3 regions of the Aquitalea sp. USM4 genome follow, and region 1 is predicted to be linked to each of the others. Evidence: predicted binding sites of a transcription regulator. Region 1 holds the regulator's gene; each other region holds the start of a gene.

Evidence for each region. The regulator sigma-54, encoded in region 1, starts transcription at its own class of promoters, with help from an activator protein. The targets are predictions, from matches to a motif close to CTGGCACGCTTCATGCTT.
Region 2: a site for sigma-54 is predicted at 4,120-4,137, ahead of DKK66_RS17755 (2Fe-2S iron-sulfur cluster-binding protein). Genes of this name have one in related genera too.
Region 3: a site for sigma-54 is predicted at 5,053-5,070, ahead of flgB (flagellar basal body rod protein FlgB). Genes of this name have one in related genera too.

The regions. Positions count from the first base shown of each region.
Region 1 is NZ_CP029539.1:763,504-770,606, forward strand. It holds gene DKK66_RS03525 (HAD family hydrolase) at 1-248, shown strand, start outside; gene lptC (LPS export ABC transporter periplasmic protein LptC) at 245-805, shown strand; gene lptA (lipopolysaccharide transport periplasmic protein LptA) at 795-1,346, shown strand; gene lptB (LPS export ABC transporter ATP-binding protein) at 1,343-2,074, shown strand; gene DKK66_RS03545 (RNA polymerase factor sigma-54) at 2,078-3,502, shown strand; gene hpf (ribosome hibernation-promoting factor, HPF/YfiA family) at 3,574-3,900, shown strand; gene ptsN (PTS IIA-like nitrogen regulatory protein PtsN) at 4,022-4,486, shown strand; gene hprK (HPr(Ser) kinase/phosphatase) at 4,479-5,435, shown strand; gene rapZ (RNase adapter RapZ) at 5,416-6,258, shown strand; gene DKK66_RS03570 (flavin prenyltransferase UbiX) at 6,324-6,944, shown strand; gene DKK66_RS03575 (NAD(P)H-hydrate dehydratase) at 6,947-7,103, shown strand, end outside.
Region 2 is NZ_CP029539.1:3,856,522-3,863,624, forward strand. It holds gene DKK66_RS17730 (phosphotransferase) at 1-789, opposite strand, end outside; gene DKK66_RS17735 (SDR family NAD(P)-dependent oxidoreductase) at 782-1,522, opposite strand; gene DKK66_RS17740 (GntR family transcriptional regulator) at 1,679-2,386, shown strand; gene DKK66_RS17745 (hypothetical protein) at 2,538-2,726, shown strand; gene DKK66_RS17750 (AEC family transporter) at 2,845-3,774, opposite strand; gene DKK66_RS17755 (2Fe-2S iron-sulfur cluster-binding protein) at 4,214-4,861, shown strand; gene DKK66_RS17760 (FAD-dependent oxidoreductase) at 4,858-6,489, shown strand; gene DKK66_RS17765 (NADH-quinone oxidoreductase subunit F) at 6,492-7,103, shown strand, end outside.
Region 3 is NZ_CP029539.1:3,121,180-3,128,282, forward strand. It holds gene DKK66_RS14390 (FAD-binding oxidoreductase) at 1-961, shown strand, start outside; gene DKK66_RS14395 (ATP-binding cassette domain-containing protein) at 1,326-3,239, opposite strand; gene tsaD (tRNA (adenosine(37)-N6)-threonylcarbamoyltransferase complex transferase subunit TsaD) at 3,282-4,307, opposite strand; gene DKK66_RS14405 (OsmC family protein) at 4,430-4,846, shown strand; gene flgB (flagellar basal body rod protein FlgB) at 5,101-5,511, shown strand; gene flgC (flagellar basal body rod protein FlgC) at 5,514-5,924, shown strand; gene DKK66_RS14420 (flagellar hook assembly protein FlgD) at 5,940-6,635, shown strand; gene flgE (flagellar hook protein FlgE) at 6,676-7,103, shown strand, end outside.

The DNA of each region.
Region 1 (7,103 bases):
AGTTGCTGCAACAGGCGGATGTCACGCTGGAACAATGCGCCTTCATCGGCGACGACCTGATCGACCTGCCGGTTCTGCGCCGCGTCGGCCTGGCGGTGGCCGTGCCGGCTGCCCCCACCCTGGTACGCCAGCATGCGCACTACGTCACCGGTTTCCCCGGCGGTCAGGGCGCAGTGCGTGAACTGGCCGAGCTGATCATGCAGGCGCAAGGCAATTTTGACGCCATCGTGGCACGGTATCTGGCATGATCCGTTCGCACCGCCTGTTTCCCATCCTGCTGGTGCTGATCACCGGCTTGCTGACCGTCTGGCTGGATGCCGTGTCACGCTGGCAGCCCAGCAAGCACGAGCTGGACCCGAACAAGCCAGAAGTCGTGGCGCAAGGCGTGATGGCCACCCGCTTCGACCCCAAGGGCATGCTGCAGGACAAGATGATTGCCAGCCGCATGTGGCAATACCCGGACCGCACCGAGTCGTATTTCGAATCGCCGGACCTGCAAAGCTACAAGAATGGCGTACTGGCCTACCATGCCATTGGTGAAAGCGGCCGTTACAACAGCAAGACCAAACAGGTACTGTTCGACAAGAAAGTCACGCTGATCCAGCCAGCCACCGCCACGCAACAGGAAACCCGCGTAGTCAGCAGCAATATGCGCATTGACACCGTCAAGCACATTGCCCGCGCCGACACCCTCACGCACTTCTACTATGGCAAGTCCAGCGGCAGTGCCGTGGGCTTCATTTACGAGCAGCAGGCTGGTCAGTTACAGCTGCTGTCCAACGCAAAGGCCACTTATGAAAAATAACTGCCGCCGCTTCATCCGGCTGGCCTGGCTGGCCCTCGGCCTGTGCGCCATCCAGACCGCCCATGCCGAAAAGGCCGACCGGGACAAGCCCATCGAAATCAGTGCCGACCGGGGCAACCTCGACCAGCTCAAGGGCGTCACGGTATGGCAAGGCAATGTCGTCATCATCCAGGGCACACTCAAGCTCAATGCCGACCGCGCCACGGTCACCCAGGACAAACAGGGTAACCAGACCATGCAGGCCACCGGACGCCAGGTCAACTTCCGCCAGAAAATGGACGGCAAGAACGAATGGATCGAAGGCCAGGCCAACCAGCTGGACTACAACACCGTCACCCACGTTGCCGTGCTCACCGGCAATGCCCGCGTCAAGCGCGGCAGTGATCTGGTCATCGGCAATGTCATTACCTACAACACCGAAACCGAAATGTATGAAGTCAGCAGCGGTGCCAGCAGCAACGGCGGCCGCGTGACCGCCATCATCCAGCCCAAGCCCAGAGACAACAGCCCTGCCAAGAAAACGGACGGAAGCACTCCATGAGCGGCCCCAGCATCCTGAAAGTGGAGCGCCTGAAAAAGCGCTTCAAAAAACGTACGGTAGTGAAGGACGTCGCCCTGCAGATCCAGAGCGGGGAAGTGGTCGGCCTGCTTGGCCCCAACGGTGCCGGCAAGACCACCAGCTTTTACATGATCGTCGGACTGATCGGTGCCGATGAAGGCGAAATCACGCTGGATGGCAACAGTATCACCCACCTGCCCATTCATCAGCGCGCCCGCCTTGGACTGGGCTATTTGCCACAGGAAGCTTCCATTTTCCGCAAGATGACGGTGGAAGAAAACATCACGGCGGTGCTGGAAATTGCCGGTTACAAGGGCGACAAACTGGAGCAGGAACTCAGCCTCCTGCTCGACGACCTCAATATCGCCCACCTGCGCGAAAGCAATGCGCTGGCACTGTCCGGTGGCGAGCGCCGCCGGGTGGAAATCGCCCGCGTGCTGGCCACCCGCCCACGCTTCATCCTGCTGGACGAACCGTTTGCCGGGGTAGACCCGATTGCCGTCATCGACATCCAGAAAATCATCACCTTCCTGCAACAGCGTGGCATTGGCGTATTGATTACCGACCACAATGTGCGTGAAACCCTGCGCATCTGCGATCGCGCCTACATCATCAGTGATGGTTCGGTACTGGCTTCCGGCGAGCCGGAAGAACTGGTCAACAACGAGAAAGTGCGCCAGGTTTACCTGGGCGAGCACTTCCACCTGTAAGCCATGAAACAGTCACTACAGCTGCGGGTCTCCCAGCAACTCACCCTCACGCCGCAACTGCAACAGTCCATCAAACTGTTGCAGCTGTCCACGCTCGACCTGCAGGCAGAAGTCGAACGCTTCTTGCTGGACAACCCCATGCTGGAACGCGGCGATGAGCCGCCCTCGCATGACAGCAGCCCGGCAGAAACGCCGGCTGCCCAGGAAGAATCCACCAGCACGGCGTCGGACAGCAGCGATGGTGACAACAGCCAGGACGCCAGCAATGGCGAACTCACCGACTGGGGCAGTGGCAGCCGCCGCAACGACGGGGACGATGAATTCGACCCCATGCTCAACGTACCCTGCCCGGTCAGCCTGCGCGAACACCTGCTGGCGCAGCTGGGTGAACTGACCCTGCCCACCCGCGATCAGGCCATTGTCCAGCTGTTGATCGAAGAACTGGACGACAACGGTTTCCTGACTACCGATCTGGAAGAACTGGCCAGTAATCTGCCGCTGGAACTGGAACTGGAAACCGATGAACTGATGGTCGGGCTGCGCCTGTTACAGCAATTCGACCCTCCCGGCATTGCCGCGCGCAACCTGGCCGAGTCGCTTGGCCTGCAACTGGCCCGTTTGCCCGCCAACGAGCCCGGCCATGCACTGGCACGCCAGATTGTGGCCGAGCACCTGACGCTGCTGGGCAACCGCGACTACACCCGCCTGAAGCGCATTCTGGGCGTGGATGACGAAGCCATCCGCGAGGCACAGCAACTGATCGCCCGGCTGACCCCTCACCCGGCGTCCGGTTTCGGCGGCGAAGACGTGCACTATGTCATCCCGGATGTCACCGTGCGCAAACGGCGTGGTCACTGGGTGGCTGAACTCAATAACGGTGCGGTACCGCGCTTGCGCGTCAACCAGCTGTATGCCCAGATGCTGTCGGAAAACCGCGCTGGCGCAGGCGAACTGACTGGCCGGCTGCAAGAAGCCAAATGGCTGGTCAAGAACATCCAGCAACGATTTGACACCATTCTGAAAGTGTCAGAAGCTATAGTCGAAAGACAGCAAGCGTTCTTTGAACACGGTGAAGTCGCCATGCGGCCGCTTATCCTGCGGGACATCGCAGACGAACTTGGCCTGCATGAATCGACCGTATCACGCGTCACCACGCAGAAATACCTGCTTTGCCCTCGTGGTCTGTTCGAGCTGAAGTATTTCTTTGGCAGTGCACTGGAAACCGACAGCGGCGGCGAATGCTCGGCAACGGCCATCAAGGCGCATATCCGCCGCATGATAGACGGTGAAAACCCGGCCAAGCCACTTTCGGACAGCGCCATTGCCGACGAACTGGGAAAGCAAGGGATTCAGGTTGCAAGACGCACCGTTGCGAAGTATCGTGAAGCTATGCAGATACCGCCGGTCAATCTGCGCAAGGCATTGTGATTCACGCCTTGAAGTATATCCGCTCGCCCGGCCGACCCGACCGGGCAGTCAACACAAGAAGGAGTTAGGGTATGAACCTCAAAGTAACCGGTCTCCACCTCGAAGTAACCCCGGCCATCCGCGAATTCGTGGAAACCAAGCTGGAACGCATCACCCGTCATGTCGATCACGTGATTGACGTTGCTGTCACCCTGTCGGTAGACAAGCTGGTGCACAAGGCGGAAGTGAATGTTCATCTCTCCGGCAAGGATATCCATGTAGAGGCCACCGACTCCGACATGTACGCTGCCATCGACGCGCTGATGGACAAGCTCGATCGCCAGGTACTCAAGCACAAGGAAAAACAAAGCGAACACCGTGCAACAAGCCCACAGGTTCAACAGGAAGCCAGCTTGTAAACATTAAGTATTCGATGCGGGAACCCGGCGGGTTCCCGTTTTTATTTGCTCGGAGCCTTTTTCATTTTGATGAAGGCAACGTAGAATTGGCCAGTTTCTGTAGCCGCGTGCAACCATTCCTATGAGCCTGATTGGCAAAATCCTGACACAGGATCACATCCTCCCGGACCTGGATGTCGCCAGCAAGAAGCGCGTCTTCGAGCAGGTGGGCCTCCTTATCGAAAACACCCACGGCATCGCCCGCAGTGAAATTTTCGACTGCTTGTTTGCCCGGGAAAAACTGGGCTCCACCGGCCTTGGCCAAGGGGTGGCCATTCCGCATGGCCGTGCCAGAGGGCTCAAGGAAGCGGCGGGCGTGTTCATTCGCCTGAAGAACCCGATTCCTTTCGATGCGCCGGATGGCAAGCCGGTACAAAGCCTGTTTGTCCTGCTGGTGCCGGAACAGGCAACCGACCTGCACTTGCAGGTACTCTCGGAACTGGCACAGCTGTTCTCCAGCAAACAGCTGCGTGAACAACTGCTCAGCGCAAGCTCGCGTGCCGATCTGTACCAGCTGCTCACCGGATGGAATACCAACCATGCCTAGCATTACCGTGCGCCGGTTGTATCAGGACAACCAGCAAAAGCTCAACCTGACCTGGGTAGCAGGAACCGGCGGCGCGGACAGCCCCATCGGCAACGATGAACAACGCCCCACCCTGGCCCTGGTCGGCCACCTGAATTTCATTCACCCCAACCGGGTGCAAGTGCTCGGTCTGGCCGAGGTGGACTACCTCAACCGGCTGGAACAATCCGCCGCCAAGACCGCGCTGGACCAACTGTTCCACAAAACCATGTCGGTGGTGATGGTGGCCAATGGCCAGCCAGTGCCCAAACTGCTGCGCGACTACTGCCACACCCACAATGTGCCGCTGATGAGCACGCCGCTGGAAAGCCCCTACCTGATGGATGTGCTGCGCATCTATCTGGCGCGCGCACTGGCGGTTTCCACCGTGTTGCATGGCGTGTTTCTGGATGTGCTGGAAATCGGCGTGCTGATCATGGGCGATTCGGCCATGGGCAAGAGCGAACTGGCGCTGGAACTGATTTCCCGTGGTCACGGCATGGTGGCCGATGATGCGGTGGAACTGTACCGCATCGGCCCGGAAACCCTGGAAGGCCGTTGCCCGCCGCTGCTGCGCGACTTTCTGGAAGTGCGCGGCCTGGGCATCCTGAATATCCGTACCATTTTTGGCGAAACCGCCGTGCGTCCGAAAAAGGTGCTAAAACTGATTATTCACCTGGTCAAGGCCAACGATCAGGCGATGCAAGCCCTGGACCGGCTGAATATCCAGTCGGAAACCCAGGACATCATTGGCGTGACGGTGCGCAAGGTAGTGCTGCCGGTGGCGGCGGGTCGCAACCTTGCGGTGCTGGTTGAAGCGGCTGTGCGCAACTACATCCTGCAACTGCGTGGTATCGACAGTACCCGTGAGTTCATCGAACGCCATACCAACTTCCTCAGAGATCAGGAAAATGCGCCTGATATTGATTAGCGGCCTGTCCGGTTCCGGTAAATCCATCGCTCTGCGCGCACTGGAGGACTCCGGCTTTTACTGTGTGGACAACCTGCCTGCCACCATGCTGCATGAAGCCATGTCGCTTTATGCCGATTATGGCTACCAGCAGATTGCCATCAGCGTGGACACCCGCTCCAGCCCTTCTCTGGGCGCACTGCCTGCCGAGGTGGACAAGCTGCGTCAGCAAGGTGTGGATGTACGCTTGCTGTTTCTCGAGGCCAAGCCGGAAACCCTGGTCAAGCGCTTTTCCGAAACCCGCCGCCGGCACCCACTGTCGGGTAGCGGCTCCACGGTGGAGGAATGTATCCAGCTGGAGCAGGAACTGCTGGCCAGCGTGCAGGAAATGGGTATCCGCATCGACACCAGCGAGTTGTCAGCCAATGCCTTGAAAACGGCCATCAAGCAACTGGTGGAAGCAGACAGCAGCCGGCTCACCATCATTTTCGAATCCTTCGGCTTCAAGCATGGCGTACCGCTGAACGCCGACTTCGTGTTTGACGTCCGCTGCCTGCCCAATCCCTATTACGACTTGGCCTTGCGCCCGTTTACCGGTCGCGACCAACCCATCATCGACTTCTTTGCAGGGCAACCGCTGGTCGCCCAGATGGCCGAAGATATCCGCTGCATGATTCTGAAATGGTTGCCGGAATTCAGCCGGGAAAACCGCAGCTATCTCACCGTGGCCATCGGCTGTACTGGTGGTCAGCATCGCTCTGTCTTTATTGCCGAACAACTGGCCAAGGCCTTTCCGGCCGAACAGGTCCTGTTGCGACATCGCCAGTTGTTTCGTGAATCCTGACCGGTCACCTGCCCGGCTCGCAGCATCCCGCTGCGCCGGCAGGCAGGACCGCCACTGGAAACAAGATGCAAACACCCCAAACCGTTACCGTTGCCCTTACCGGAGCCTCCGGCCTGCCCTATGGCCTGCGGCTGATCGACACCCTGATTGGTGCAGGCGTGCGCGTATGGGTACTTTATTCCCAGGCAGCACAAATCGTAGCCAAGCAGGAGATGGACCTGCAACTTCCCTCCCGCCCTGCCGAATTTGCCCAATGGTTGCAACAACGCACAGCTGCCGCAGAAGGACAGCTGGCGGTATTTGGCCGTGAAGAATGGTTTGCTCCGGTCGCCTCCGGCTCCAACCCGGCCGACGCCATGGTGGTCTGTCCCTGCTCCATGGGCACCCTGGCCGCCATTGCACAAGGCATGAGCGACAACCTGATTGAACGGGCTGCCGATGTCAGCATCAAGGAAGGGCGCAAGCTGATTCTGGTACCACGGGAAACACCATTCTCCGTCATTCACCTGGAAAACATGCTCAAGCTGGCGCGGCTTGGGGTGGTGATCCTGCCACCGTCACCGGGCTTTTATACGCACCCGTCCACCATCGAAGACATGGTGGACTTCGTGGTCGCCCGCATACTGGACCAGCTACGCGTTCCCAATAGCCTGATGCCCCGCTGGGGAGAACCCGGCAAGGAGTAAGCATGCACAATGCAGCCCTGTGGAGCCTGGCGGACTTGCGCCAGCTGGAAGCTGCCGCCGCACAGCGTGGCATCCAGCTGATGCAGCAGGCCGCGCAAGCCACGGTCGATTGGGTGGAGCAGCATGTCGCGCAAGGTGCGCGCATTCTGGTAGCTGCCG
Region 2 (7,103 bases), 1.2 Mb from region 1:
ATGCTCCGATAGCTGGTAGGAACAGGCGACCGCCAGTTCGTTGATCAGCGGTGCTTGCACCATGTCGCCAAAATCGATCAACCCGACTGTGGTGATGTGATCCTGCGGGTCCACCAGCACATTGTAGGGGTTCAGGTCGTTATGAATCACCTGATGGCGCAAGCCGTCCAGCCGTGGCTGCACCTGCTGCATGAAGTGGGCCAGCCAGTCGCTCAGCACTGCCTTTTGCGGGCTGTCCGGGGTTTCGGCCAGCAGCGCTTGCAGCCGCTCGGCATGCTGGATGTCCCACAGCAGCGGATGGTGCGCCGCCGGATGCACATAGTCGCGCAAGGCATTATCCAGCCGCCCCAGCGTCTGCCCCAGGTGGGTACGCTGGGCGGGCGAACGGCTGACCTGATGCAAAGGCTGGCCGGACAGATAGCTCAGCAGGCGCAACACGCGCTGGCTGCCATCGGCCATGCTCACCGGCGCATAAGGCTGGCCATCCAGCCTGGGCATCAGCTGCGGAATGGGCAGGCCTGGGTCCGCTGCCCGCGCATGCAGCAGCGCCCGGCTTTGAAAGTCGGTGACAGCACGGTTTTCCGCCGGATGAGTGAGCTTGAGGACAAACTCGCGGCCATCCTCCGCCCGGATATGGAAATTGGCATCGCGCTCGCTATTGAGCGGGCTGGCAACCCCGCGCAAGCCATAGTGCTGCCACAGCAGTGCGACAGCTTCCTTGCAGTCAACCGGCGCGGCGGCAGTGGAAAACAGCTGGTCGATCACGCCCTCGGATACGGCTTCAGACATGCTGCCCCCCGTTGATGTGGATTTCCGAACCATTGATGTAGGAAGAGTGGCCGGAGCAGAGAAAGTAAATGGCTTCGGCCACTTCATGCGGCGTACCCAGACGGTGCATCGGCACATCGCGCTCCACAATGCGGGCGGTGTCCGGCGACAGGATAGCCGTGTCGATTTCACCCGGCGCAATGGCATTGGCGCGGATGCCGTGCGGACCGAACTCGTGCGCCAGCTCGCGCGTCAGCGCCGCCAGCCCGGCCTTGGAAGCGGCATAAGCCACCCCGGCGAACGGGTGCACGCGCGACCCGGCAATGGAAGTGACATTGACGATGGAGCCCTGCCCCTTTTTCAGTTCGTCAAACAACCCGCGTGCCAGCAAGGCAGTGGACACCAGATTGACATTCAGCACCCGGCTCCAGACGTCGATATCGCTGGCCAGAATTCCCAGCCGCTCACCTTGCGGCCCTTTGGGCGAGATGCCGGCATTGTTTACCAGTGCGTGCAGCTCGCCATTTGGCAGCCGGCTTTTCACCTCGGCAATCAAGTCATCCAGGCATGAGAGGTCGGACAAGTCGGCCTGTACATGGCTCTGCCGGGCGGACGGCCACAGGCAGGCTTCGGAAAAGGGCTGGCGCGACACGGTGAAAATCTGCCAGTCATGCTCCTGGAACAGCTTGACCGTGGCATGGCCAATGCCACGACTGGCACCGGTCAACAGCATGTAACGGGTGGAACCGGACATGGAATCTCCTGCTGGTAAGGGCTGATGCACAGCCAGACTGCGCACGAAAGGGATAGCGTGTCGGCACCCGAGAGCGGCGACAAGTCCGACATCACGCTCACAAATTATGATGCATCATATTTGCTGCATTTCATTCTGACAAGCAGCAGTGGTAACATGACGCACCCGTCACCACCACTCACCGGCCCGCAACGCATGGACTATCAACTGGACACACTGGAACACGACAATCTGGGCAGCACGGTCTACCAGCTGCTGTGCAAGGCGCTGATCCAGGGCCGGCTGCAACCCGGTGCCCGACTGAAAATACGTGAGCTGGCCGAGCAACTGGGCACCAGCGTCACCCCGGTGCGCGATGCCATCCTGCGTCTGGTGCAGGAGCAGGCGCTCACCATGCAGTCCCCACGTGACATCCGCGTGCCCTACATGACGGTGGAGCGCTATCTGGAAATCCGCGTCATCCGTATCCGGCTGGAGGGGCTGGCAGCGGAAACCGCTGCGCAGAAGGCAGACGCCAGTGCCATTGCCCGGCTGGAAGACATTGTCAGCCGCAACGCACTGGCCATGACGGCAGAGGACACGATGCTGGGCTGCGAGCTGAACCAGCAGTTTCACTTTGCCCTGGTGGACATCGCCGGGCTGCCCTTCCTGCAAGGCATCCTGTACCGCATCTGGTTGCAGATGGGGCCGCTGATTGCCGCCGTGTACCAGCAAGGCGGCAGCGACATGATTGACTACCACTACCCGGTACTGGCGGCCATCCGCACTGGCGATGGCCCTGCCGCCGCCGCTGCCATAGGTGATGACATCCTGCATGGCGGGCACAGCATCCTGCTGCATTTGCAGGCCCGCGCGCAGCAATGAGCGCGGTTTTCCGAACGCGCTTGCTCGGAAAACCGTCCGCCCCCAACGATGGCTGTTGAATTTTCCTTTATTATCAATATCTTGATATTGCGCACAGCAGGCACGGCTTTTGCAAGCAGCAGCCCTATCTGAATGCCGGAAAGCCGCTGCCATGCCTGTCAAACTCTTGCTTACCCTGAGCTTTTCTTCCCTGCTGGCCCGCCATCTGGGCAGCACCCCGTTGCCGGACCTCACCAACGCACTACCCCTGCCCGGCGTGCTGCTGCTGATGACGCTGGGCAATGCCCTTGCCTACCTGCTGGTGCGGCTGTTGTTCATCAAGCTGTCCGCGCAACACTGAGTCTTGCCATCCCGCTTCACCGTCCCTGGCCCTTGAACGCGACAAGGCCCGGCAATGCCGGGCCTTGTTGTTTGCTGCCGGTCAGACTGGCGGCGCCAGCCTGACCGTGCCGTTGCCATCACACCATGAAGTAAATCAGCGCCGCTTCACCCAACACCCCGATCACCGTGCCTACCAGTACAGAATGCGAGGCATGCAGCGCATAGGTCTGGTTGCGCACGGCAAACATCGAGGCCGCAATGGCGGTGGGCACCGCCCCGACAATCAGCGCCTGCTTGGCAAACTCCGCATCCACGCCAAACAGGAAGATGCCCAGCAGCATTAGGGCCGGTTGCAGGAAGTTCTTCATCGCCACATTGCCCACCACATGGCCGTTAAAGCTGGGCTTTTCACCGCAGAACATCAGGCCCAGCGCCAGCAGCGACACCCCACCGGCCGCCTTGGCCAGCATGTCCACGCTTTCCTGTACCGCAGCGGGCAGATGCAGGTGATTGAAGCTGAGTACCACCCCCAGGATAGGCAACCAGACAATCTGGTTGGACAGCGTCTTGACCAGGCTTTGCTTGAGCATGGCCACCATGCCGTCATCGTCCCCCGTATCCGCCATTTCACCGCAGCGGCACAGCACGATGGTAAGCGGCAGGATGACAAAGCTGGTGATCAGGTTGCCAATCAGCACGGCAATGAAACCCTGCGGACCGCACACTTGCTGCAGGATGGGCGCGCCAAAATAGGCCATGTCGGGAAAGGTACATACCAGTGCCTGGATGGCGCTGGTTTTCAGCCCCTGCCGGTAGTAATAACGCCCGGCCAGCAAGGCCAGTACATAGGTGCCGACAAAGCCGAAAGTCATGCACAGGATGAAAGGCAGGTTCTGGATGCGCTCCGGCGGCGTCTTCAACGCGCCGATAAACAATGAACAGGGCAAGGCATAACGCATCACCAGCGTTGCCATCACCCCCACATCCGCCTGACGGAAATAGCCGCGCTGTCCGCCAAACCAGCCCAGCAGCATCAATAGCACCACCGGTAGCAGTGCTGTACTCATGGTTCCCCACATGGTCTTGCTCCTTGATTTCTGTAGTGTGTCTCCCACCCACCGCAGAGCAAGCCCCATGCCACGCAACAGTCACTGCATGTCATTGATTTGAATGAACAATGCCATTGGCAAAACACTAAAAGTACGGCCAGCCGCGAATCCACTGTTTTAAAAGTACGGAAATCCGCACTTTGCCTTTCTGCCAGCCAAATCCCGCAAATCACTACCCCGCGTAAGGTTTTCCGTAAACCGCAGTCCGGCAGAAGCACGGTTTTCCGTTGATCTTGCTCCGCACGGCAACAAGCGACTCATGGTTTTTTCTTTCCATTCAACGCCTTGAAGAATTTTCACTGCGTGGCACGCTCCTTGCAGTAGCACAAGCAACGGCCCGACCAGAGGCAGCACCACATGCCGCCACTGGCCGCAACCCAAGCTTGAGGACAATCCCATGAGTGAAACCATCCGCATCAGCATTGATGGCAAGGTGGTGGATGCCACACCCGGCAACTCCATCCTGCACACCCGCCTGGAAGGCGATTCGCCACTCACCGCCAATATCGGCTGCATGGGCCAGGGCGTGTGCGGTTCCTGCCGCTGCCTGGTCCGCAAGGCCGGTGAGCGTAGTGCCGAAACCCGCCTGGCCTGTGAAACCACGGTAGAGGACGGCATGCAGGTCAGCTTTATCGACTACTACCTGCCCGACCACGTCCACCACTACCGCCCGCATGATTTGCGTGATGGCTGGCAGGCCCTGCCCCAGCTGCAGCAAACCTTTCCGGAGCTCGCCCACTGCCGCCACTGCAGCGGCTGCGACCGCGCCTGCCCACGGCATATACCGGTTCAGCAAGGCATGGCACTGGCGGCCAGCGGCCAGTTGCAAGCCGCCGCCGCGCTGTTTGACACCTGCATCATGTGCAATCTGTGCACCCTGGCCTGCCCGGAAAACATCCGGCCCAATCATGTCGGCCTTTACCTGCGCCGCGCCCAGGCCATCCAGAACCTGCGCCCGGGCGATCTGCTTCGCCGCCTGGAACAACAAGCCCGTGGCGAGCTGGCCATCAACACCCGCAGCGACACCCCCAGGAGCGAAGCATGAACAGCGCCATTCCCTATGCCCAAGCCCTGGCCAATCTGACCGCCCATGCCCAGCCACCGCTGCGCCCCGCCGACCTGTCGCGCAGCGCGCTGCTGGCGCAATACCACCCGGACAGCGACAGCAATGCCAGCACCTTGCTGCAAATCGGCCCCAGCCGCGGCCAACCCTGCCACCCGCAACTGGCCGCCTTGCTGCAAAGCAATGCGCTGATCGACGGCTTCGACCTGGCCGGTGCCGAACAGCGCAGCACCGATGTACTGGTGATTGGTGGCGGCGGTGCCGGTGCGGCCGCCGCGCTGACCGCCGCGCGCAGCGGCGCGCAAGTGATGCTGGCCAGCAAGCTACGACTGGGCGACAGCAATACCGTCATGGCCGAAGGTGGCATCCAGGCCGCACTGGCGGCCAGCGACAGCCCGCAACAACACTTTGACGACGCCATGCGTGGCGGCCACAAATGTGCCAATCCGCAATTGCTGGCGCAAATGGCCAGCGATGCACCCGGCGTCATCCGCTGGCTGATTGAACTGGGCATGCATTTTGATCTGGAAGACCCGCTCAACGACGGTGGCAAGCTGCGTTACAAGCAAGCCGGTGGCTGCAGTCAGCCACGCATCCTGTGCTACCGCGATTACACCGGGCTGGAGATGATGCGCGTGCTGCGCGAAACCGTGGAACTGGACCCGGCCATCACCCTGCTCAACCGCTGCCCGGTGGTGGAGCTGCTGTCACACGAGGACGGCAGCTGCGCCGGGGCCGTGCTGTACGACCTGGAATACCAGCGCTTCATGGTGGTATCCGCCCGGCAAACCATTCTGGCCACCGGAGGTTGCGGCCGGCTGCACCTGCAAGGCTTTCCCACCTCCAACCACTACGGCGCCACCGCCGACGGGCTGGTGCTGGCCTACCGACTGGGTGCTAGCTTGCGTGACATGGACGCCTTCCAGTACCACCCCACCGGCGTGGCCTGGCCGGCACGACTGCGTGGCGGGCTGATATCCGAAGCTGCCCGCTCCGGCGGTGCCTTGCTGGTCAACGGTCTGGGCGAGCGTTTTGTCGAAGAACTGGCCCCGCGCGACGTGGTAAGCGCTGCCATCCTGCGCGAATGCGCCGCCGGGCGCGGCATCGAACGCAATGGCCAGATCGGCGTGTTTCTGGACACCCGCACACTGGGGCCGGGACTGGCACAACGCCTGCCTGCCTTGCAGCACCTGGCCGACAAATGCGGCATAGACCCCAGCCGCGAGCCCATGCTGATCTACCCCACCCTGCACTACCAGAACGGCGGCGTCATCATCGACGGCAACGGCCAGACCGAAGTCCCCGGTCTGCTGTGTGCCGGTGAAATCACCGGCGGCATTCATGGCCGCAACCGGCTGATGGGCAATGCGCTACTGGATATCCTGGCTTTTGGCCGTCGCGCCGGACGCCAGGCCGCCCGGCTGGCGCAAGCCGCCCGCCACAAGTCATCGCTTCCGCCCCTGCGCGGCGGCATCGAACACGTCTACCGCTGGCAGCGCCAGCTGGCACTGGCCGGGCTGGACGCCAGCGTTCAAGCCCCCTTGCTCTATCCGGGACAGGCCCGCCTCGCCCTGCATCGCCCCACCAGCCCGCGCGCCCAGGAGAAATGATCATGGAAAAACTCAATCAGGTACTACTCAACCCGGCAGTGCAGGTAGGCCCAAACCTTGACGCCTGGCTGCAGACAGGGGGCGGACTTGGCCTGCAAGCGGCGCTCAGTGCCCGCAGCACCATCATCCGCCAGATTGCCGACGCCGACCTGCGCGGCATGGGCGGTGCCGGCTTCCCGGCCTGGCGCAAATGGGAAGCCACCGCCAATGCCGTGGGCGACAGCAAATACGTGGTGTGCAATGGCAATGAGGACGAACCGGGCACCTTCAAGGACCGCACCTTGCTCAGCGCATCGCCCCATCAGGTAGTGGAAGGCGCGCTGATTGCCGCGCTGGCCGTGCGCGCCGCCTGCGTCATCTTCTACATCAACCCTCACCAGGGCCAAAGCATGCAGCACATGCAACTGGCAGTCAGCCAATGGCAACACAGCGCCCTGTTGCAACAGCTGGAGCAGACCCTGGGCCACCCGCTGGAAATCAAGGTGGTGGCCAGTTCCGGCCGCTATATCGGCGGCGAGGAAACCGCCGTGGTGGCCTCGCTGGAAGCCGGCTTCCCCTTCCCGCGCAAAAAGCCGCCCTTCCCGGCAGAACAGGGCATCAACGGCCAGCCCACG
Region 3 (7,103 bases), 1.9 Mb from region 1:
CGGTATCCGGGTGGTGCGCTATGGCATGACCCGTGACTGGGTGGCTGGCCTTACCGTGGTGACCGGTAGCGGCGACGTGCTGGAGTGCAATCTGGGCCTTGCCAAGAACAATACCGGCTACGACTTCCGCCATCTGTTTGTCGGGTCGGAAGGCACGCTGGGGCTGGTGGTGGCTGCCACCATGCGCCTGACCGACCCGCCGCCGTCCTCCACGGTGCTGTTGCTGGCCTTGCCCGGGCTGGCGGACATCATGGCGGTGTTTCACGCCTTTCGCAGCGCACTCACGCTGCAGGCTTTCGAATTCTTTTCTGATCTGGCGCTGACCCACGTGCTGGCTGCCGAGCAGTCGGCAGCGCCGCTGGCAGAGCGGCAGCCATTTTATGTGTTGCTGGAGCTGGAAACGCCTACCCAGTCGCAGGAAGAAGCTGTCTTGCAGGTATTTTCTGCTTGCCTGGAGCAGGGCTGGGTGTGTGATGGCCTCATTGCCCAGTCACAGCAGCAGGCCAGGGCCTTGTGGCGCTTGCGGGAGGGCATCAGCGCCGCCATCACGCCTTATACGCCGTACAAGAATGACATCTCGGTGGTACTGAGCCAGCTGCCGGAGTTCGTGGCGCGCTTGCAAGGCGTGCTGGCCCGCGATTACCCGGACTTCGAGGTGTTGTGGTACGGCCATATCGGCGATGGCAACCTGCACATCAATGTGTTGAAACCGGCCAGTTGGGCGCTGGCGGATTTCCGCCATGCCTGTGAGCAGGTCAATGAGCAGGTGTTTGCGCTGGTGGCGGAGTTTGCCGGCAGTATGTCGGCCGAGCATGGCGTGGGCTTGCTCAAGCGCGATTATCTGGGCGTAACACGTTCGGCAGCGGATATCGCCCTGATGCGCGGTGTGAAAGCAGTTTTTGATCCGAACGGCATCATGAATCCTGGCAAGCTGTTGCAGCAGGCAGGCCCGGATGCATGAGCTGGCAGTGAAGTTGATGTGGAAAAGTTGTGGCAATGAAGTTGTTATGCTTATGGAATTTTAATTATAATTAATGCAATTAAATTTCTCATATAAATTATATATAATTAATTAAAAACAATGACTTAGCCGAATTTTTCAATATCCTGGCTTGCCTTGTTTGCAGACTCGTCTAATTAGGCATTGAATCTTGCTGATCTGCCTTTTTTCTAGGCAGCGCCAGCAAGTGGCTCATGGCAAAAGACTTTTTTTATTTGTTCAGTACTTATCCACAGAGTTATCCGCTGATTGCTGTGGATAATTGCAGCCAGCTGCAAGGTTGTGGCCGTGGTGGCGTGGCCACAACCCTTGGCAGTCAATGGTTTCAGTCGGCCTGGGCGCTGCTCTCCAGCGCTTCCAGCTCTTCTTGCAACAGCATCCAGTCTTCCTCCACCTGCGCCAGTTCGCTGCTGACCACGCCCAGTCGCTTGACGGCTTCGGCCAGCTTGCCCTTGTTGGCATCGCTGTAGGCATCTTCAGCGGACATGAAGGCATCCAGCTGGTTTTTTTCGCTGCTCAGTTGCTCCAGCTGTTTTTCCAGCTTGGCCAGTTTGCTCAGCAGGGGCTTTTTCAACTGGGCCAGTTTCTGGCGGGCTTCGGCTTCCTGGCGCTTCTGCTCCTTGCGGTTGACCGACTGGGCGTCGCCACTGGACGGTTTGTTGCCTTCTGCCAGCTGGGCCAGACGCCACTGACGGTAATCTTCCAGATCGCCATCAAACGGCTTGACCGTGCCGTCGCTCACCAGCCAGAACAAGTCGGTAGTGGATTCCAGCAGGCTGCGGTCGTGCGATACCACAATCAGCGCGCCGGAGAAATCCTGCAAGGCCAGTGTCAGTGCATGGCGCATTTCCAGGTCCAGGTGGTTGGTGGGTTCGTCCAGCAGCAGGAGATTGGGCTTTTGCCAGACGATCATTGCCAGTGCCAGACGGGCTTTTTCGCCACCGGACATCGGGCCGACCAGATCGGTGGCGCTGTCGCCGCGGAAGTTGAAACCGCCCAGAAAGCTGCGCAGTTCCAGCTCGCGCACCGTCGGTGCCAGCCGCTGCATGTGCTGCAACGGCGATTCGTCTTCACGCAGGGTTTCCAGCTGATGCTGGGCGAAATAGCCAATCTTCAGTGTTTGTGCCTTGATCACCTCGCCCGCCTGCTGCGGCAGGTCGCCCGCCAGCAGTTTTACCAGGGTGGATTTACCGGCACCGTTCACCCCCAAGAGGCCGATGCGGCTGCCGGCTTCCACCGACAGCGACAGCCCGCGCAGGATGGTGGTGCTGCCATAGCCGATATCCACCTTGTCCAGCCGCAGCAGCGGGTTGGGCAGGTTGTCCGGGCTGTCGAAGTGGAAATCAAATGGCGAGGCGACGTGGGCCGGGGCAATGCGCTCCAGCTTTTCCAGCGCCTTCACCCGGCTTTGCGCCTGCCTTGCCTTGCTGGCCTTGGCCTTGAAACGGGTGATGAAGGATTCCAGATGGGCGATCTGGCGTTGCTGCTTGTCATATTCGCCCTGCTGACGCGCCAGTTTTTCCGCCCGCATGGTTTCAAACTGGCTGTAATTGCCGGTGTAGAGCGTCAGGGTCTGGTTGGCCACTTCGGCAATATGGCTGCAAATGCTGTCCAGGAAGTCGCGGTCGTGCGAGATGATCAGCAAGGTGCCCGGATAGCTTTGCAGCCAGTCTTCCAGCCACAGTACGGTTTCCAGATCCAGGTGGTTGGTGGGTTCGTCCAGCAGCAGCAGGTCGGAGCGGCACATCAGTGCCTGGGCCAGGTTCAGCCGCATGCGCCAGCCGCCGGAGAAGCTCTTCACCGGGTTACGGTGTGCTTCCACGGCAAAGCCCAGGCCGGTCAGCAGCTTGGCGGCACGGGCCGGGGCGGAATAGGCTTCAATGCGTGCCAGTTCGCCATGCAGATGACCAATGGCACTGCCGTCATCACGCGCTTCGGCGGCGGCCAGCTCAGCTTCCAGCTGGCGCAATTCCTGATCGCCATCCAGCACATAGTCGATGGCAGCAGTGTCCAGCGCCGGGGTTTCCTGTGCCACGTGTGCCATCACCCATTGCTTGGGAATGTCGGCATCGCCGGCATCAGCATGCAATTCGCCCTTGAGCAGGGCAAACAGGCTGGACTTGCCCACGCCGTTGGCCCCGACCAGGCCGGTCTTGTAACCGGGGTTGAGGGTGAGGCTGGCGTCGATCAGCAAGTCTTTCAGCCCGCGACGCAGGCTGAGGTTTTTCAATTGGATCATGTCTGGTTTCTGTGCGGCACAGCGCGCCGTGCCGACGGGATATTAAGCAGCGGGAAGGGTGGACAGGTCCCAGCGTGGTTTGATGGAGTAGCTGCCCGGTGCAGTGGCATGGCGCAGGCGCATGGCGCCGGCAAAGGCAATCATCGCGCCGTTGTCGGTGCACAGTGCCAGTGGCGGGTAGTACACCTCCAGCTTGCGGCGGCTGGCGGCCTGATCCAGCGCGGCACGCAACTGCTTGTTGGCACCGACACCGCCAGCCACCACCAGCTTTTTCATGCCGCTCTGTTTCAGCGCCTTGAGCGATTTGCTGACCAGCACTTCGACAATGGCTTCCTGAAAGGCGCGGCAAATGTCCTTGCGGGTTTGCTCGTCAATCTGGCCGTGTTCGGCTTCAACCTGCTTGCTGAGCGTCAGCACGGCAGTTTTCAGGCCGGAGAAACTCATGTCCAGGTTGTCGCTGTGCAGCATGGGGCGCGGCAGATTGAAACGGTTCGGGTCGCCTTCCTCGGCCAGGCGTGACAGCAGCGGGCCGCCGGGGTAGGGCAGACCCAGCAGCTTTGCCGTCTTGTCGAAGGCTTCACCTGCGGCATCGTCCAGTGTTTCGCCCAGTACTTCATACTGGCCGATGCCATGTACCGCCATCAGCTGGGTGTGCCCGCCGGAAACCAGCAAGGCAATGAAGGGAAAGTCCGGACGCGGGTCGGCCAGCAGCGGCGACAGCAAATGGCCTTCCAGATGATGCACGCCGATCACCGGAATGTTCAGGCCGAAAGCCAGCGCATTGGCCACGCTGGCTCCCACCATCAGCGCACCACCAAGACCGGGGCCCTGGGTGTAGGCAATGGCATCCACATCGGCCAGGGTTTTGCCAGCGTCGGCCAGGCAGGCTTCGGTGAGCGGGATGACGCGGCGGATATGGTCGCGGCTGGCAAGTTCTGGCACCACGCCACCGTATTCGGCGTGCATTGCCATTTGTGTATGCAGTTGGTGGGCAACCAGGCCCGCCGTGAGGTCGTACAGTGCAACGCCGGTTTCGTCGCACGATGATTCGATTCCAAGTACCAGCATGATGGCTTTATAACGGGGCAATCTTTCCATTTTACCGGCTAATCTTTGTCTGCCCAAATCCGGAATGATAGTCTGTGCCAATCAGGCGCACCTGCGCGCAACAAAACAGGAAGGGACTGGTAGTGAAAGCAAGACTCAAATGGGTGGATGGCGTGTGTTTCATGGGCGAAAGCGGCAGTGGCCATGCGGTGGTGATGGACGGCGCGCCGGAAGGTGGTGGCCGGAATCTGGGCCCGCGGCCGATGGAACTGCTGTTGCTGGGTACGGCTGGCTGTACCAGTTATGACGTGATTTCCATCCTGAAAAAGTCGCGCCAGCAAGTGACCGACTGCTGGGTGGAAATGGAAGCCGAGCGGGCCGATACCGAACCCAAAGTGTTCACCAAGATTCATTTCCACTTTGTGGTGACCGGGCGTGAGCTGAAGCCCGAAGTGGTGGAACGTGCCATCAAGCTGTCGGCAGAAAAATACTGCTCGGCTTCCATCATGCTGGGCAAGACTGCTGATATCACCCACGACTTCGAGGTGCGAGAGGGCTGATGCCTGCTCCCGGTGCCCCGGTGCCCGGTTCGGTAACTCCAGACCGCCGCTGCCATCAGGTAGCGGCGGTCTTGTTTTTGCCGCTGGCGGCAGTAGCGAAGACGTGGCGGCAAAACTTGCCGCCTGTCCGGGCTTGTGCCGTCCTCATGTGGAGCTCTACAAGGCTTCCAGTCAATAAAATCAGGCATCTACGGTTTTGGATCTGGCTGGCATGATTCCTGCTAATGAGAGTGCACATTCAGGGAGGCATGGTCATGTTGGACAAGATTGGCAAGGAATTCGATTTTCAGCAGCGGGCGCTCAATTTGCGCGCATACCGCCAGGAAGTCATTGCCAGCAATATTGCCAATGCCGACACCCCCAATTACAAGGCAGTGGATTTTGATTTCAAGCAGGCCTTGCAATCGGCACAGGGCAGCCAGAACAAGCTGGCCATGAATGTGACCGATGCGCGTCACTTGCCGGGCGATGCCGCAGGTGCCGCCGGCAAGCCTGCCGTGCAGTATCGCAATGCGGTTCAGCAAAGCCTGGACGGTAACACCGTGGACATGGACGTGGAGCGTGCCGCATTTGCCGATAACGCGCTGCAGTACCAGTCCACGCTGACTTTCCTGAGCAAGCGCATTTCCACGCTGAACAGCGCCATTACCGGTGGAGGCCAGTAAGCATGTCTCTTGCCAATATTTTTGCCATTTCCGGTTCCGCGCTGACCGCCCAGTCGATGCGGCTTAACGTGGTGGCCAGCAATATCGCCAACGCGGAAAGTGCCACCAGCTCCACCGGTCAGCCTTACAAGGGCCGTCATGTGGTGTTTACGGCCTTGCCGGTCAGTGCCTCCCAGCCGCAAGTGGCGGGGGTGCGGGTGACTTCGATTGTGGAAGACCAGACGCCGCCGCGTCTGAAGTATGACCCCAGTAATCCTCTGGCGGACGAAAAGGGCTATGTGAACATGCCCAATGTCAATCCGGTCGAGGAAATGTCCGACATGATTTCCGCTTCGCGCTCGTATCAGACCAATGTGGAAATGATGAATACCGCCAAGACCTTGCTGCAGAAAACCCTGCAGCTGGGTCAGTGATGAAAGGCCCATGCCATGACCAGCTCGGTTAATTCCTCGTCCAATCCGTATGCAGTGCTGAACGGCAATTCCAGTAGCGGCACCAGCTCGACCAATGCCAATACCGATACCAGTGCCCAGGGCATTCAGGACCGCTTCCTGAAATTGCTGGTGACCCAGTTGCAGGCGCAGGATCCGATGAATCCGATGGACAACAGCCAGATCACCAGCCAGATGGCGCAGATCAGCCAGGTGTCCGGCATGCAGACCCTCAACACCGCCATGCAAAGCCTGGTGCAGTCGCAGGCCGCCAACCAGTCGCTGATGGCTGCCACCATGATTGGCAAGCAGGCGCTGGTACCGGGCAATGCGCTCGACCTTACCAGCGGCAGTTCGGTGCAAGGGGCGGTCAATCTGAGTGGCGCGGCAACCGATTACACCGTCAGCATCAAGGATGCCAATGGCACGGTGGTGGATACCCTCACGGTGAAGAGCCCCAGCACTGGCCTGAATTCCTTCAATTGGGATGGCAAGGATGCCAATGGCAATCAGCTGCCTACCGGTAAATACACCTTCTCTGCCCAGGCGACCAGCGCCAGCAGCACCCCCGTCACGGCCACGCCTTATGCCAATCAGGCGGTGACTGCAGTGAGCTGGGCCAGCGGTTCGCCGCAGTTGATCATGAAGGATGGCACCAGCGTTGGCCTTGCCAACGTCGCCCAGCTGTCTTAAATCCGTTCATTAGCGTAATCAGGTTTCGGGGAGTAGTACCATGGGTTTTCAACAAGGTCTGAGTGGTCTGAATTCGGCGTCCTCGCAGCTGGATACCATTGGCAATAACGTATCCAATGCCAGCACGGTGGGTTTCAAGAGCTCGCGTACCGAGTTCAGCGATCTGTTCTCCACCAGCTTTTACGGTGTGGCCAGTACCAGTGCCGGTATCGGCTCGCAGGTAAGTGCGGTAACCCAGTCCTTCAGTGCCGGCAACATTACGCCTACCGGTCGAAGCCTGGATCTGGCCATCAACAATAATGGCTTTTTCATCGTACGGCAGAACCCTACCTCCTCTACCGGCTCGCTGGCTTACACCCGTAACGGCCAGTTTCAGGTGGACAAGGATGGCTACATCGTTAATGGTAACGACCGCCTGCAAGGCTGGATGGCCAATAACGGCGTGGTGACCCAGGGCCCGGTGACCGA